Regions from separate parts of the Arthrobacter sp. TJ-266 genome, predicted to be linked through region 2. Evidence: riboswitches for the same ligand, from Rfam matches in the RefSeq annotation. Region 2 holds a riboswitch; each other region holds the start of a gene.
What was found. A riboswitch is a leader RNA that binds a small molecule or an ion and turns the genes downstream of it on or off. The one in region 2 is predicted to bind S-adenosylmethionine.

Region 1 (3,256 bases), on a different contig from region 2:
GTCGACGCCGGATGGATGACGAGCGAGCGGACGTCACCGACGTTCGCCACGTGCGAGTGCAGTTCGAGTCCGTCCACGAACCGCGTGCCCGCCTCGTGCCCGCCGGCGATGTCGAAGCTGACGATCGCGCCGGTCCCGTTCCGCCCGTACTTCCTGCCGCGCTCGTACCAGGGACTGGACGGGAGGCCGGCGTAGGCCACGCGCTCGACGTCGTCGTGGGCCTCCAGCCACTCGGCGACAGTCTGCGCGTTCTGGACGTGCCGCTCGATCCGCAGGCTGAGCGTCTCCAGCCCCTGCGCGATCAAGAAGGCGTTGAACGGCGACACCGCGGCGCCGAGGTCCCGCAGCAGCTGCACGCGTGCTTTCAGGATGTAGGCGAGGTTGACACCGAGGGCGCTGCCCACCCCGAGGTCACGCGCATAGACGAGTCCGTGGTAGCTCTCGTCGGGGGTGTTCAGGCCGGGGAAGCGGTCCGGGTACCGCGCGAAGTCGAAGTTCCCGGAATCGACGATCACGCCGGCGATGGCCGTGCCGTGCCCGCCGAGGTACTTGGTGGCCGAGTGCACCACGATGTCCGCACCCCACTCGATGGGTCGGATCAGGTAGGGCGTCGAGAGCGTGTTGTCGACGATCAGCGGGAACCCGTGCTCGTGGGCGACGGCGCTGATCCCCTCGAGGTCCAGGACGTCCTGCCGCGGATTGGAGACCACCTCGCCGAAGAACAGCTTGGTGTTCGGCCTGATCGCGGCGCGCCACTGCTCGAGATCGTCCGGATCCTCGACGAACGTGGTCTCGATACCGAACTTCCGCAGCGTGTGCTTGAAGAGGTTGTAGGTTCCGCCGTAGAGGCTCGGGCTCGCGACGATGTGGTCGCCCGCCTCCGCGATGTTGAGCACGGCGAACGTCTCCGCGGCCTGGCCCGAGGCGAGCAGCAGGGCGCCGACGCCGCCCTCCAGGCTCGCGATCCTCGTCTCCACCGCCTCCTGGGTCGGGTTGCCGATACGCGTGTAGATCGGCGCGAGTTCCGTCAGCGCGAAGCGGTTGGCGGCACTCTCCGCGCTCGGGAAGACGAACGACGACGTCTGGTAGATGGGGAGCGCGCGCGCCCCCGTTGCGGAGTCCGGCTCCTGGCCGGCGTGGATCTGGCGTGTCTCGAAAGACCACTCGTTGGACATGATGCTCCCTGTAGGAAGGGGCCTCGCTGGTGTCCGGAACCTGCCGACGTCTCGCCCAGGTCACCGGGCCGTCACGGGCCCGCGCTTGCGCGACGCCGGTCCGGCGTCGAGCCTGGTCTTCACCCGGGGCACCCCACCGCGGTTGGAGGGTTGCCGGCCAGCAAGCCGGGGCTTCGTGCTGGCACTCATGACCTGACTCCATGGAAGCGCACGGCCCCGCTGGAGGCAAGCCGTATGACACTTCGTGAAGGGACGAACGAGTAAGGCGAACCTAAGTCGAGACGTGGATCACTTAGTGCCAAGATATCGGCATGCGCCTGGATCATGTGTCGTACGCCTGTGAACCCGACGGTCTCGCCGCCACCGCCGAGCGGATCTCTACCAAGCTCGGGACGGACGCGGTGAGAGGCGGTGTGCATCCCCGCTTCGGTACACGGAACATGATCGTGCCCCTGGTCAACGGCCAGTACCTCGAGGTCGTGGAGGTCCTCGACCACCCCGCCTCGGACAAGGCCCCCTTCGGTCAGGCCGTCCGCGCCCGCTCCGAAGCCGGAGGCGGCTGGATGGGCTGGTGCGTGGCGGTGGACGACCTCGGTCCGTTCGAGGAACGCCTCGGACGCAGCGCCGTCCCGGGCAACCGCAAATTTCCCGACGGCCAGGAACTCTCCTGGCAGCAGATCGGCATCAAGGGCCTCATCGCCGATCCTCAGGTGCCCTACCTCCTCCGCTGGGACGAGGGTACCGAGGCCCTGCACCCCTCCCTCGCGCGTGCCGCATCGGTGAAGCTCGACTGCCTGACCATCGCCGGCTCGTCCGAGCGCGTCACCGAGTGGCTCGGCACGGAGGTCGAGGAGACGCTCGACGGCGTCCAGGTCCAGTGGATCGCCCCGAACGGCACGCCGGGCGTCATGTCCGTGACGTTCGAGACCGCCCACGGGCGGGTCGAGATCTAGCACGCAGCACTCTGCTCAGAAGAAGCTCAGACGAAGCTCAGACGAAAGGGACCGGCCGACGGCCGGTCCCTTTCTGTGTTCGTCAGTGGTTCGGCGCCGGCTCAGGCGTGGGTATAGGTCAGGCAGTCGGCGGCCTCGGCGCCGGGACCGACCTTGACCGCGGGTGCCGTGCACAGGAGATCCGCGTTGAACGAGCACTCCGAGCGCTGGCACGCCCCGACATGGGCGAGCATCTTCGGCAGTCCGCCGCTGATGGACGTGTCGATGAACGTGGCGCACGAGGCGTGCTCCTCGCTCCCGGACACCGTGATGGCGACCGCCGTGCAGCCGTCATGGTTGAAGGAGCAGTTGTGGACACTGCATTCGGAGACACTGGTGACGACGCTCATGATTCCTCCTGGGGGTGCGGCGGATCCTGACGGCGGAATCCGTACTTCTGCTCAATGAATTCACGGTAACACCGGTAATTGCGAATAATTTAGTCATGATTTGTGCGCGATAAAAGAAAAGGTAAGCCTTGGCTCAGCTACCTATTCCGATGGCCGGGCCGATCAGGGCGAACCCCACGAACCCGGTGATGTCGATCAGCGCGTGCGCGATCACGAGCGGCATGACGCGCTTGGTGCGCGTGTAGAACCAGGCGAAGAGCAGCCCCATCATCACGTTGCCGATGAACGGACCGAACCCCTGGTACAGGTGGTAGCTCCCCCGCAGGAGGGCACTCGTGATGATGATGGCGGGCGTCGACCACCCGAGTTCGCGCAGACGCAGCATGAGGTAGCCGACCACGATGACTTCCTCCAACACGGCGTGCCGCACCGCGGAGAGCACCAGCACCGGCACGGTCCACCAGTACTCGTCGAGCGCGGCCGGGACGATCGCCGTCGTGATGCCGAGAGCGCGGCCGGCCGCGTAGACGCCGAGCGTGCCGACGCCGATGATCCCGGCGAGGCCCACACCGAAACCGAAGGTCCTCAGCGGGCGGTCGAAGGTGAACCCCAGACGCCGGAAGGCCGATGTCCCCTGTCCGCTCAGGAGGAACAGCACCAGGGCGACCGGCACCAGCGCGAAGAAGATCCCGAGCAGCTGGTAGGTCAGGTCGATGTACTGGCGGTCGTCGAGCACCGG
Region 2 (3,256 bases):
CGCACGAAGGATGCTCCCGGGAGGTCCGAGAGGGGGTGCTGCATGGTGGCGTTGATGCCGTTCATGCCGCTGCTGATGACCTGACCGCCACCGGCGTAGACCGCCACGTGACCGCCGGTGATCACGAGGTCCCCGGGAGCCGGGGCGGACACCCGGGCGCCGAACTGGAAGAACTGAGCCGGGCCGAGGTCGCCCACGGAGATCCCGGCGGCACGCAGTGCCTTCTCGGCCAGCACGGTGCAGTCCTGGACGGCGCCGGCGCGAAGCTGCGCCTGAGCCGATCCGAGGATGGCCGCTGCCGCATTGCCCGAGGGCGCTGCAGCGACCGACGAGGCGTGCACGGGTACCGGGGTGATCGCTGCCGAGGCCAGGTAGACACCCGACCCGGGCGCCGTGGACACGGCCGGTGCAACAGCGGCGGCCTGCTGGTAGGCAGGAGCCGCAGGTGCAGCGGCAACCGGAGCGGACACCGTCTGGGCCGGCGCGGTGACGGCCGATCCGGCGGTGGGGATCGTGATCGACTGACCGGGGAAGATGACCGATGCGAGCGAGAGGCCGTTCGCGGTCAGGACCGAGGTGAGGTCCGCTCCGTAGCGTGCGGAGATGGCACCCAGGGTGTCACCGGCGGCGACGGTGTGCGTGGAGCCGGCGACAGCAGGGGCCGCCACGGTGGAGGCCACCGAGGTGTAGTTCGTCGCGGCGTCGGTGTAGGTGCCGGCGTTGGCCGTTCCCATCGCACCGAACGCGAGGCCGGAGGTGACCGCGATGACGGCGACCGGGCGGCCGACGGTCGTTGCGTGCGCGCCGGCGATGCGGCCGAGTGCCTGCAGTGCGAGGTTGCCCTCGACGTCGGCCCTGTGGCGCGCCGGTGAAGTGATTCGTGACATGGTTCTGTACCTCTCCCATGCCTGCGGGGTGAGCTGTCGGGTTCGGATGGGAGTCACCCGGCCGCGGACACCGCTGGATACGGCGGTGGTGTGCGACTTAACCCCGAGGACGCCTGCAGGGAAACCTGGGCGCCCGGTGGAACTGATGGTTCCCCCGTCCCTGCCTTTCGTGTGTGCGGACGTATTCCGGTCGGCGGCAGGGCTCGGCAATCCGTCCGGAAGCGTCTCACGTGGACGGAGACGCTGGTGTGACCCTAGCCGGACCCTCGTCGGTTTGTCACATTTGCGTAACGGGACGTACCATCTGGCGCCGGCCTTCTTGACAGGCCTCCGCCAGGAGGTGCCCGGGGCCCGCACAAGCCCTCATCGGCGGACGCGACGCCAGCGGCGGACGGCAAGGGCCGTGCCCATCGCACTGACCGCGAGCAGCACACCCTGCTGCACGTAGAAGCCCGCCGACATGCTGCCGCCGGAGACTCGCGCGGTCAGGAGGAGGCTACTGACCAGCGTGAGGCTGAGGAGCGCGCCGACGATCACGAGGGTGCTCCAGAAGCGCCGCTCCTGAACCCGCGCTGCCCTCCGCCATCCGTCCATCCACTTACCCTAGGCGGGGCGCGGCCGTCACTGCCCGGGCTGCCACCGCCCGGCGTACGTCCGCCCCGAAGGCCTTCGTGGGAGGACACATTGTTTGGATCCCTCCGGAGCGGCTGTCAGACTCGGGAGTGACCATCCCGAGCGGCTGAGAGATCTGGCTCACTGACGCCGCAGCAACCCTGGCCTCCGCGTACCGCGGCGACAGTAGGGTGCTACTGCCAGACCGATGGAGGATCCATGAGCGTCGCAGACCTGTCCACTCCCCTGAAATTCGCCTACTGGGTGCCCAACGTGAGCGGTGGCCTGGTGGTCTCGACCATCGAGCAGCGCACCAGCTGGGACTTCGAGTACAACCGCGACCTGGCCCGCATCGCGGAGAACGCCGGATTCGAGTACGCGCTCTCGCAGACCCGGTACGCGGCGTCCTACGGCGCGGACAAACAGCACGAGGCCACGAGCTTCTCCCTCGCCCTCCTCGCGGCGACGGAGAAGCTGAAGGTGATCGCCGCCGTCCACCCCGGCATGTGGCACCCGGGGGTCCTCGCGAAGTTCATCATCACGGCCGACCACATCTCGAACGGTCGCGCCGCCGTGAACATCGTCTCCGGCTGGCTGAAGGACGAGTTCGTCAACTTCGGCCTCGAGTGGCTGGAGCACGACGAGCGCTACGTACGCACCGAGGAGTTCATCCGCGTGCTCCGCGGCCTCTGGACGGAACAGGGCTACAGCCAGGCGGGGAAGTACTACGACATCAACGACTTCACCCTGAGCCCGGCGCCCGTGGACGTGCCCGGCCGCCCGCACCCCGAGATCTTCTTCGGCGGCAACTCGACGGCCGCCCAGGCGACCGCGGGCCGCGTGGCCGACTGGTACTTCTCCAACGGCAAGGACCTCGAGGGGTTCAAGGAGAACATCGCCGGGGTGCAGGCGTCCGCCCTCGAGGCGGGCCGCCGGCCGCGCTTCGGCCTGAACGGCTTCGTGATCGCACGGGACTCCGAGAAGGAGGCGCGCGAGACGCTCCGTGAGATCGTCGCGAAGGCGCACCGCCCGGCCGTCGAGGGGTTCCGCGACGCCGTCCAGGAGGCGGGCGCCTCCACGAAGGACGGCAAGGGCATGTGGGCCGACTCCTCCTTCGAGGACCTCGTGCAGTACAACGACGGCTTCCGGACACAGCTCATCGGCACGCCCGAGCAGATCGCCGAACGCATCGTCGAGTACAAGAAGATCGGCGTGAACCTCTTCCTCACGTGCTACCTCCACTTCCAGGAGGAGGTCGCCGCGTTCGGCAGGGACATCCTCCCGATCGTCCGCGAACTCGAGGCGGACGCCGCCCGCAAGGCCGGCGTCGACGTCGAGCTCCCTCCCACCCTCCAGACCAGCAAGGCAGGCTTCTGATGGCTGACCGTTCCTTCGGCTTCCGCACGCGCGCGCTCCACGCCGGCGGCACCCCCGACGCCACCCACGGCGCCCGGGCCGTCCCGATCTACCAGACGACGTCGTTCGTGTTCAAGGACACCAATGACGCCGCCAACCTCTTCGCGCTGCAGAAGTACGGCAACATCTACTCGCGCATCGGCAACCCGACGGTCGCGGCGTTCGAGGAGCGCATCGCCTCCCTCGAGGGCGGTATCGGCGCGGTGGCGACGGCGTCGGGCATGAGTGCGGAGTTCATCACCTTCGCGGCCCTCTGTCAGGCGGGCGACCACATCGTCGCCGCCTCCCAGCTGTACGGCGGGACGGTGACGCAGCTCGATGTCACGCTGCGCCGGTTTGGC
Region 3 (3,256 bases), on a different contig from region 2:
TCACGCTCGGCACGATCTACAGCCGCGGTGACGAGTTCGATGTCAGGGATTACACCAGGAGGGCTCGCAAGATACTCGATGCGCTGGTCGGACAACCAGCGACGCCCAGCTGGGGTGACCAGGTCGGCGACGTGCACTGACGACCGAGGAACCCGCCCGATGCGGAGCTGATACACGCTCATCAGGCGTCCCGTCCGGGAGTCCCAGCGTCAGAAGTCGGACCTGGCCTCGTCGTTGTAGGGCGCAGCCGGACGCGGCAGGTCGCTGATCAACTCGTTGACTGCATGGGAGATGAGGTTCCGGTCGGAGCTTCTCGCGCTGATCAGACCACGGAGATACCCGTCGAGTTGGAATTCGTCGACGTCACCGCCGATGGAGAAGTAGTGGATCCAGACGTCCTCCATGTGGAGCCCACTCTGATGGATGGCTTCGAGCGTGCGCAGGCGTTGTTCTTCGGGTGGCAGCTTGATCATCACGGACCGCTGACGGCGCCTGGCCCATCCGACCGCTCGCTGAGCCGGGCCGCGATCACCGTGACCGACGTGTTCTCCTCAGCCGCGAGTTCGACCAGGTGCTCCATCGCTGTCTGCTTGTCGATACCCAGTCGTTCCATGAGGACACCACGGGCGATACCTACGGTGTCCCGGTCGGCAAGAGACGCTTTGACTTCGTCGCTGATGCGCTGCGGGGTGTCGCTGGTCTGGATGTGTCCCAGCAGGACCGCTGAGGCCCGGGCGAGATTCGTCAGGATCCGCTGATCGTTACTGGTGAACGCGTTGGGCTGGTCGGAGTAGACCTTCATCGCACCCAGCCCCTCCTTCTTGCGCATCAACGGCACGCTGAGGCAGGACCGGATCCCAGAAGAAGCTGCCGCGGCCGTCCACTGTGGCCACCGTTCATCGGCGTGGGTGTCCTCGATGATGACGGGGGTACCGGTGGACCAGGCGGCGAAGCAAGGGCCCTCACCGAACTCGTACTGCAGGTCATCTGCTTCGAGCACGTCCTCGTCCGTCGCGCCGACGCTCAACCGCCTCCCATCATGGCTGAGAACGCTCACCCCTGCGCCCTGCGCGGCGCCGATGGCGTCGCGGGCGACTTCCGCAAGACCGTCGACTGCGTCATGAGCGGTCTGCTCTGTCAGGAGGTATCCGTAGGTGCGCCCGAAGATCTCCAGGAGCTCAGGGGCGGGTGGTGTCGTCTTCACGGGGGAGCTTTCAACTGCGCTGCATCGACCTGATCAGGGTATGACCCCTGCAGGTTGGAAGCCGGCTGCTCAACCCCATCGGACTCCACTGAGACGGAAAACCGACGTCGAGTATAAGACAAACCGGCGGTGTCGGACCAACCGGCCCAGCGACGCGTCTGCCCGTCCGTCAGCACCCGTGAGCCGATCCCGCTTCGAGCGACCGTTCGCGTCACCGGCGTCGAAAGGCTTTGCACCTGCGGCAGGCGGGACCCGTGGACCACGTCGTCCGGCACGGTCCATCTGGATCGGCCCGACTGCCCGACGGCGCTCGATATGGCGCTGCATGACGCTCCTTCCCCCGGCCTTTTTGACCCGCCGCGCTCCGATGTCCTAGCGTCGTCCTAGCAATCATGAGTTCCAGCCACAGGCCCTGGCCGGCTGGACAGCAACCCTCTCCCGTAGTGGGGTGCTCCAGGTGAAGATTGGGCCGCCGGGTCAAGTCCCCCGGTTGGCAAGTACGGCGTCGTGCGGTCCTCCGAGGGGTCTTGTCCCTGGAGGGACCGCCCAACGCTCAGCCCAGAACAGCGAGCGTGTCACCTGAAAGTCATTCCCACCTCGTCGCTGCCCCGTCGGCAGCGCGCCCTCCCTCGTCACGCCCCCCTGCAGTTCCGCGGTACCGCCGTGCCATCTCGAAGGACACACCCATGATCACCTCACGCAGGCTGCTCGCCGCCGCCGTCGTCCCCCTCCTCGCCCTGACCACCGCCTGCGGCCTCTCCGGCGGAGACGCCGCAGGTGGCTCCGAGACCGTCCGCATCGGCGTCGTCGGCGCCAGTGACCCCGAGTGGGCCGCGTTCACACAGGCCGCCGAGGACGAAGGCATCTCCGTGGAGATCGTCGACTTCGCCGAGTACACGCAGCCCAACCCCACGCTCTCCGAGGGCGAGCTGGACCTCAACCAGTTCCAGCACCTGGTGTACCTCGCGCGCTACAACGTCTCGAGCGAGTCCGACCTCGTGCCCGTCGGCTCCACCGCCATCTACCCGCTGGGCCTCTACTCCACCCAGTACGAGTCCGTCGAGGACATCCCCGACGGCGCCACCATCGCCATCCCCAACGACGAGTCGAACCTCGCGCGTGGCCTCCTCGTCGCGCAGTCGGCCGGTCTGTTGACCCTGCGCGACGGCGGCAGCGCGTTCTCCACGATCGACGACGTGATCGCCGACGAATCCCGCGTCACCGTCACCACGCTGGATGCCGCGCTCACCCCGACGTCGCTCCCTGACGTCGCAGCAGCCATCATCAACAACGATTTCGTGCAGGACGCCGGGCTCAGCTTCGATGACGCCATCGCGAAGGACGACCCGACGGACCCGGCGGCCGCAGCCTACGTCAACGTGTTCGCCTCCCAAAGCGGGGAGAAGGACAACGAGACCTACCAGCGCCTCGTCAGCATCTACCAGGACACGCAGGCCGTGCTCGACGACGTCCAGGAGACCTCGGGCGGGACGGCCGAGTTCGTGAAGGTGCCCGCCGAGGAGCTCCAGTCCACCCTCGAGCGCGTCGAGGAAGACACCCGCGCCCAGGGCTGACCGCTCCACCACCCTCCGACGGCCGGCCGCACCCCGGCCGGCCGTCGGCATGTCAGAAAGGCGACCATGCCGCTCATCGAACTGCGGAACGTCACCAAGAGCTTTCCCGCGGCCCGCCGGGGCGATCCCCCGGTCACCGCGATCGACGACGTCAGCCTGGACATCGAAGCCGGCGAGATCTTCGGCATCATCGGCTACTCGGGAGCGGGCAAGAGCACGCTCGTCCGCCTCATCAACGCCCTGGAGAGCACCACGTCGGGCGAGATCGTCGTCGACGGCCAGCAGGTCACCGGCGTCCCCGACCGCCGGCTGCGGAAACTGCGCCTCGACATCGGCATGATCTTCCAGCAGTTCAACCTCTTCAGCGCGAAGACGGTGTTCAACAACGTGGCGTACCCGCTGCGCGTGGCCGGCAGGAGCCGGGACGAGATCCAGGCCCGGGTCACCGAACTGCTCGCCTTCGTGGGCCTCGCCGACA
Region 4 (3,256 bases), on a different contig from region 2:
GTCGGTGAGGTCCTGGTATTCGGGATGGTCGTCGATGAACGCGGCCACGAACTCGCAGCGGGGCACCACCGTGAGGTTCTGCGATCGGGCGTCGTCGAGCGCGTGCCGGATCAGGACGCTGCCGATGCCTCTGCCCTCGAGGTCCTCGTCGACGACCGTGTGCGTGAAGACGATCGTGTCACCCGAGCGCTCGTAGGCGGCGATGCCCGCGGGGTTGCCGTCGAGCATAGCGACGTAGCGGGTCTTCGCGCCGTCGTCGCTGACGGAGATGTCGTCCTTCGTGTGCTCACTCATGGTCCCGACTCTGGCATCGACGAGCGCCGGTGGTCAACGCGCCGATTCCTGACCGGCAGGGGACTCGTGGTGGGTGGCGACGGCATCCCGACCGGGGGCATCGACGAGCCAGCTCAGGGCATCGGCCTCGGAGGAGAAGTACCGGGATGTCGTGGGGGAGCGGTGCGCGAAGCCGGACATCACCTCGTCCACGGCATCCTCGCCGACGATGGCCACGCGGCTGAAGCCGGTGTACGAACTCATGCCCACCCGTGCCTCCGGGGTGATGCCCGTGATCCCGTGCATGTGGACGAGGAGGGGCAGCGCCGTGGGGCCGTGGTGCTCGGCGAGGGCGCGGGCGGCAGCGACGGCGACGGGGTGGGTGACCTCCACTCCGCGTCGCCACCGCAGACGGAGGAAGCCCCTCTCGAGGTGGGTTGTGAACGGTTCCATGACATCCTTCGGCACGCGGAGGGGCAAGTGGTGAGCCAGCCTAGCAAGGGTGACTCCCACAATGGCGGGAGTATCCACAGGTGCACAGGGCCGACGTCTGGAGCCGTGCAGGTTGTAGCGTCAGGAGCATGACGCTGAGCATCCTGGTCACCGGCGCGAGTCGCGGCATCGGCGCCGGCATCGCCGTCGAACTCGCAGGCCGCGGGCACCGCCTGGGCGTGCACGCGGGCCGGGACGTCGACGCCGCGGAGTCGGTTCGCGCAGGTCTTCCCGGGGAGGGCCACGCCGTCGTCGTCGGTGATGTGGCCGATCCGGAGGCATGCGCGCGCATCGTGACGGACGCCGTCGGGGCACTTGGCGGGGTCGACGTGCTCGTCAACAACGCAGGGGTCTTCACCGCCCATCCGCTCGATTCCACCTCCTACGAGGAGTGGCAGCGTGCTTGGCAGCGCACGCTCGCCGTCAACCTGACCGGCCCGGCGAACCTCGCGTGGCTCGTCGCGCGCCATCTGATCGAACGCCCGCAGGGGCCCGACGGCGGCCGACTCGTCGCCGTCGGTTCGCGCGGCGCCTACCGGGGCGAGCCGACCACGCCCGCGTACGGCGCGAGCAAGGCGGCACTGCACTCCATGACGCAGTCGCTCGCGGTGGCACTGGCGCCGCACGGCATCCTCTCGGCCGCCGTGGCGCCCGGCTTCGTGGAGACCGCCATGGGCCGCACCGTGCTCGACGGCCCCGCGGGCGACGCCGTGCGCGCCCAGAGCGCCTTCAACCGGGTCGCGACGGCGGAGGAGGTGGCGCAGGCGGTGGCCTGGCTCGCCACCGATGCGCCGGTCTGGGTCAGCGGCACCGTGATCGACGTGAACGGCGCCTCCTACCTGCGGTGACCGCTGGTGACCCCGTCGCCGGAGCGGAGGTTCGTGACGCACTGTGACCCGGGAGGGTGGACGTCCGCGGAACACCCGGCCTAGGCTCGGACCCAGAATCACGAGTTCCAACGCAAAACCCTGGTTCGTTGGACGGCAACCCTCTCGCTGTAGCGGGGTGCCCCAGGTGAGGATTCGGTCCGGCTGAGCTGCCGGGCAAGTACGGCGCTCCCTCCACGGCAGTGCCTCGACACGAGGATTCTTCATGCCCGCTCCCGCACGGCACATCCGTTTCAACGCCTTCGACATGAACTGCGTGGGCCACCAGTCGCCCGGGCTGTGGCGGCACCCCGAGGACCAGTCCTGGCGCTACAAGGACCTGCGGTACTGGGCCGATCTCGCGCAGACGCTCGAGAAGGGTCTGTTCGACGGCATCTTCATCGCGGACGTCCTCGGCACGTACGACGTCTACGGCGGCTCCAACGAGGCGACGCTCCGGCAGGGCACGCAGACGCCCGTCAACGATCCGTTCCTGCTCGTCTCCGCCATGGCGCTCGTGACCGACCACCTCGGCTTCGGTGTCACGGCCGGCACGGCCTACGAGCACCCGTACCCCTTCGCCCGTCGCCTCTCCACCCTGGACCACCTCACCAACGGGCGGGTGGGCTGGAACGTCGTCACGGGCTACCTGCCCTCGGCCGCCCGCAACATGGGCAACGAGGACCAGCTCGAGCACGACGAGCGTTACGACCACGCCGACGAGTACCTCGAGGTCCTCTACAAGCTCCTCGAAGGTTCCTGGGAGGACGACGCCGTGGTCCGCGACCGCGCCACCGGCGTCTTCACCGACCCCGCCAAGGTCCACGACATCGGGCACGACGGCACCTACTTCACCGTTCCCGGCATCCATCTGAGTGAGCCCTCCCCGCAGCGGACCCCGGTGATCTACCAGGCCGGAGCCTCGCCCCGCGGTGTCCGTTTCGCGGCCGGAAACGCAGAAGCCGTGTTCGTCGGCGCGCCGACGAAGGCCATCCTCAAGGACTCCGTGTCCCGTATCCGGGACGCGGTGGAGGCCGCCGGGCGGGATCGCTATGCGGTGCGGATCTACACGATGCTCACGATCATCACCGACGAGACCGAGGAGAAGGCCCGGGCGAAGCACGCCGACTACCAGCAGTACGTCAGCTACGAGGGCGCCCTCGTCCTGCTGTCCGGCTGGCTCGGGATCGATCTCAGCATCTACGACCCCGACGAGCCACTCGGCAACGTCGAGTCGAACGCCATCCAGTCCGCCGTTGCGAACTTCCAGAAGGTGAACGACGACGGCGCCCCGTGGACGGTCCGCGACATCGCGGAATGGGCGGGGATCGGAGGGCTCGGACCGCGGATCGTCGGCTCCGGCGCCCAGGTGGCCAATGAGCTCCAGGCGTGGGTCGACGAGACCGACGTCGATGGATTCAACCTCGCCTACGCCATCACACCCGGCTCCTTCGAGGACGTCATCACGCACGTGATCCCCGAGCTGCAAAGGCGCGGCGCCTATCCCACGGGGTACGCCGAGGGGACACTGCGTCAAAAGCTGTTCGGTAAGGGCGACCGCCTGCCCGAGGACCACCGCGGAGCGCGGTACCGCCTCCAGACCGTCCGCCCCTGACGCATCCCTG

Region 1: it holds a riboswitch for S-adenosylmethionine, as region 2 does, so the genes downstream of both, AC4D12_RS14630 (bifunctional o-acetylhomoserine/o-acetylserine sulfhydrylase) here and sfnG (dimethylsulfone monooxygenase SfnG) in region 2, are expected to answer to the same signal.
Region 3: it holds a riboswitch for S-adenosylmethionine, as region 2 does, so the genes downstream of both, AC4D12_RS01455 (MetQ/NlpA family ABC transporter substrate-binding protein) here and sfnG (dimethylsulfone monooxygenase SfnG) in region 2, are expected to answer to the same signal.
Region 4: it holds a riboswitch for S-adenosylmethionine, as region 2 does, so the genes downstream of both, AC4D12_RS13645 (LLM class flavin-dependent oxidoreductase) here and sfnG (dimethylsulfone monooxygenase SfnG) in region 2, are expected to answer to the same signal.

What each region holds. Positions count from the first base shown of each region.
Region 1 covers NZ_JBZCNC010000005.1:27,286-30,541, reverse strand. The annotation lists gene AC4D12_RS14630 (bifunctional o-acetylhomoserine/o-acetylserine sulfhydrylase) at 1-1,175, opposite strand, end outside; SAM riboswitch class IV at 1,252-1,368, opposite strand; gene AC4D12_RS14625 (VOC family protein) at 1,487-2,128, shown strand; gene AC4D12_RS14620 (DUF1540 domain-containing protein) at 2,230-2,517, opposite strand; gene AC4D12_RS14615 (CPBP family intramembrane glutamic endopeptidase) at 2,651-3,256, opposite strand, start outside.
Region 2 covers NZ_JBZCNC010000003.1:70,481-73,736, forward strand. The annotation lists gene AC4D12_RS08945 (LysM peptidoglycan-binding domain-containing protein) at 1-887, opposite strand, end outside; cyclic di-AMP (ydaO/yuaA leader) riboswitch at 893-1,078, opposite strand; gene AC4D12_RS08950 (hypothetical protein) at 1,251-1,481, opposite strand; SAM riboswitch class I at 1,611-1,714, shown strand; gene sfnG (dimethylsulfone monooxygenase SfnG) at 1,719-2,876, shown strand; gene AC4D12_RS08960 (O-acetylhomoserine aminocarboxypropyltransferase/cysteine synthase family protein) at 2,876-3,256, shown strand, end outside.
Region 3 covers NZ_JBZCNC010000001.1:273,515-276,770, reverse strand. The annotation lists gene AC4D12_RS01470 (hypothetical protein) at 1-140, shown strand, start outside; gene AC4D12_RS01465 (hypothetical protein) at 210-473, opposite strand; gene AC4D12_RS01460 (GAF and ANTAR domain-containing protein) at 473-1,204, opposite strand; SAM riboswitch class IV at 1,593-1,710, shown strand; gene AC4D12_RS01455 (MetQ/NlpA family ABC transporter substrate-binding protein) at 1,891-2,778, shown strand; gene AC4D12_RS01450 (methionine ABC transporter ATP-binding protein) at 2,845-3,256, shown strand, end outside.
Region 4 covers NZ_JBZCNC010000004.1:429,196-432,451, reverse strand. The annotation lists gene AC4D12_RS13660 (GNAT family N-acetyltransferase) at 1-294, opposite strand, end outside; gene AC4D12_RS13655 (SpoIIAA family protein) at 328-726, opposite strand; gene AC4D12_RS13650 (SDR family NAD(P)-dependent oxidoreductase) at 855-1,613, shown strand; SAM riboswitch class IV at 1,710-1,821, shown strand; gene AC4D12_RS13645 (LLM class flavin-dependent oxidoreductase) at 1,858-3,246, shown strand.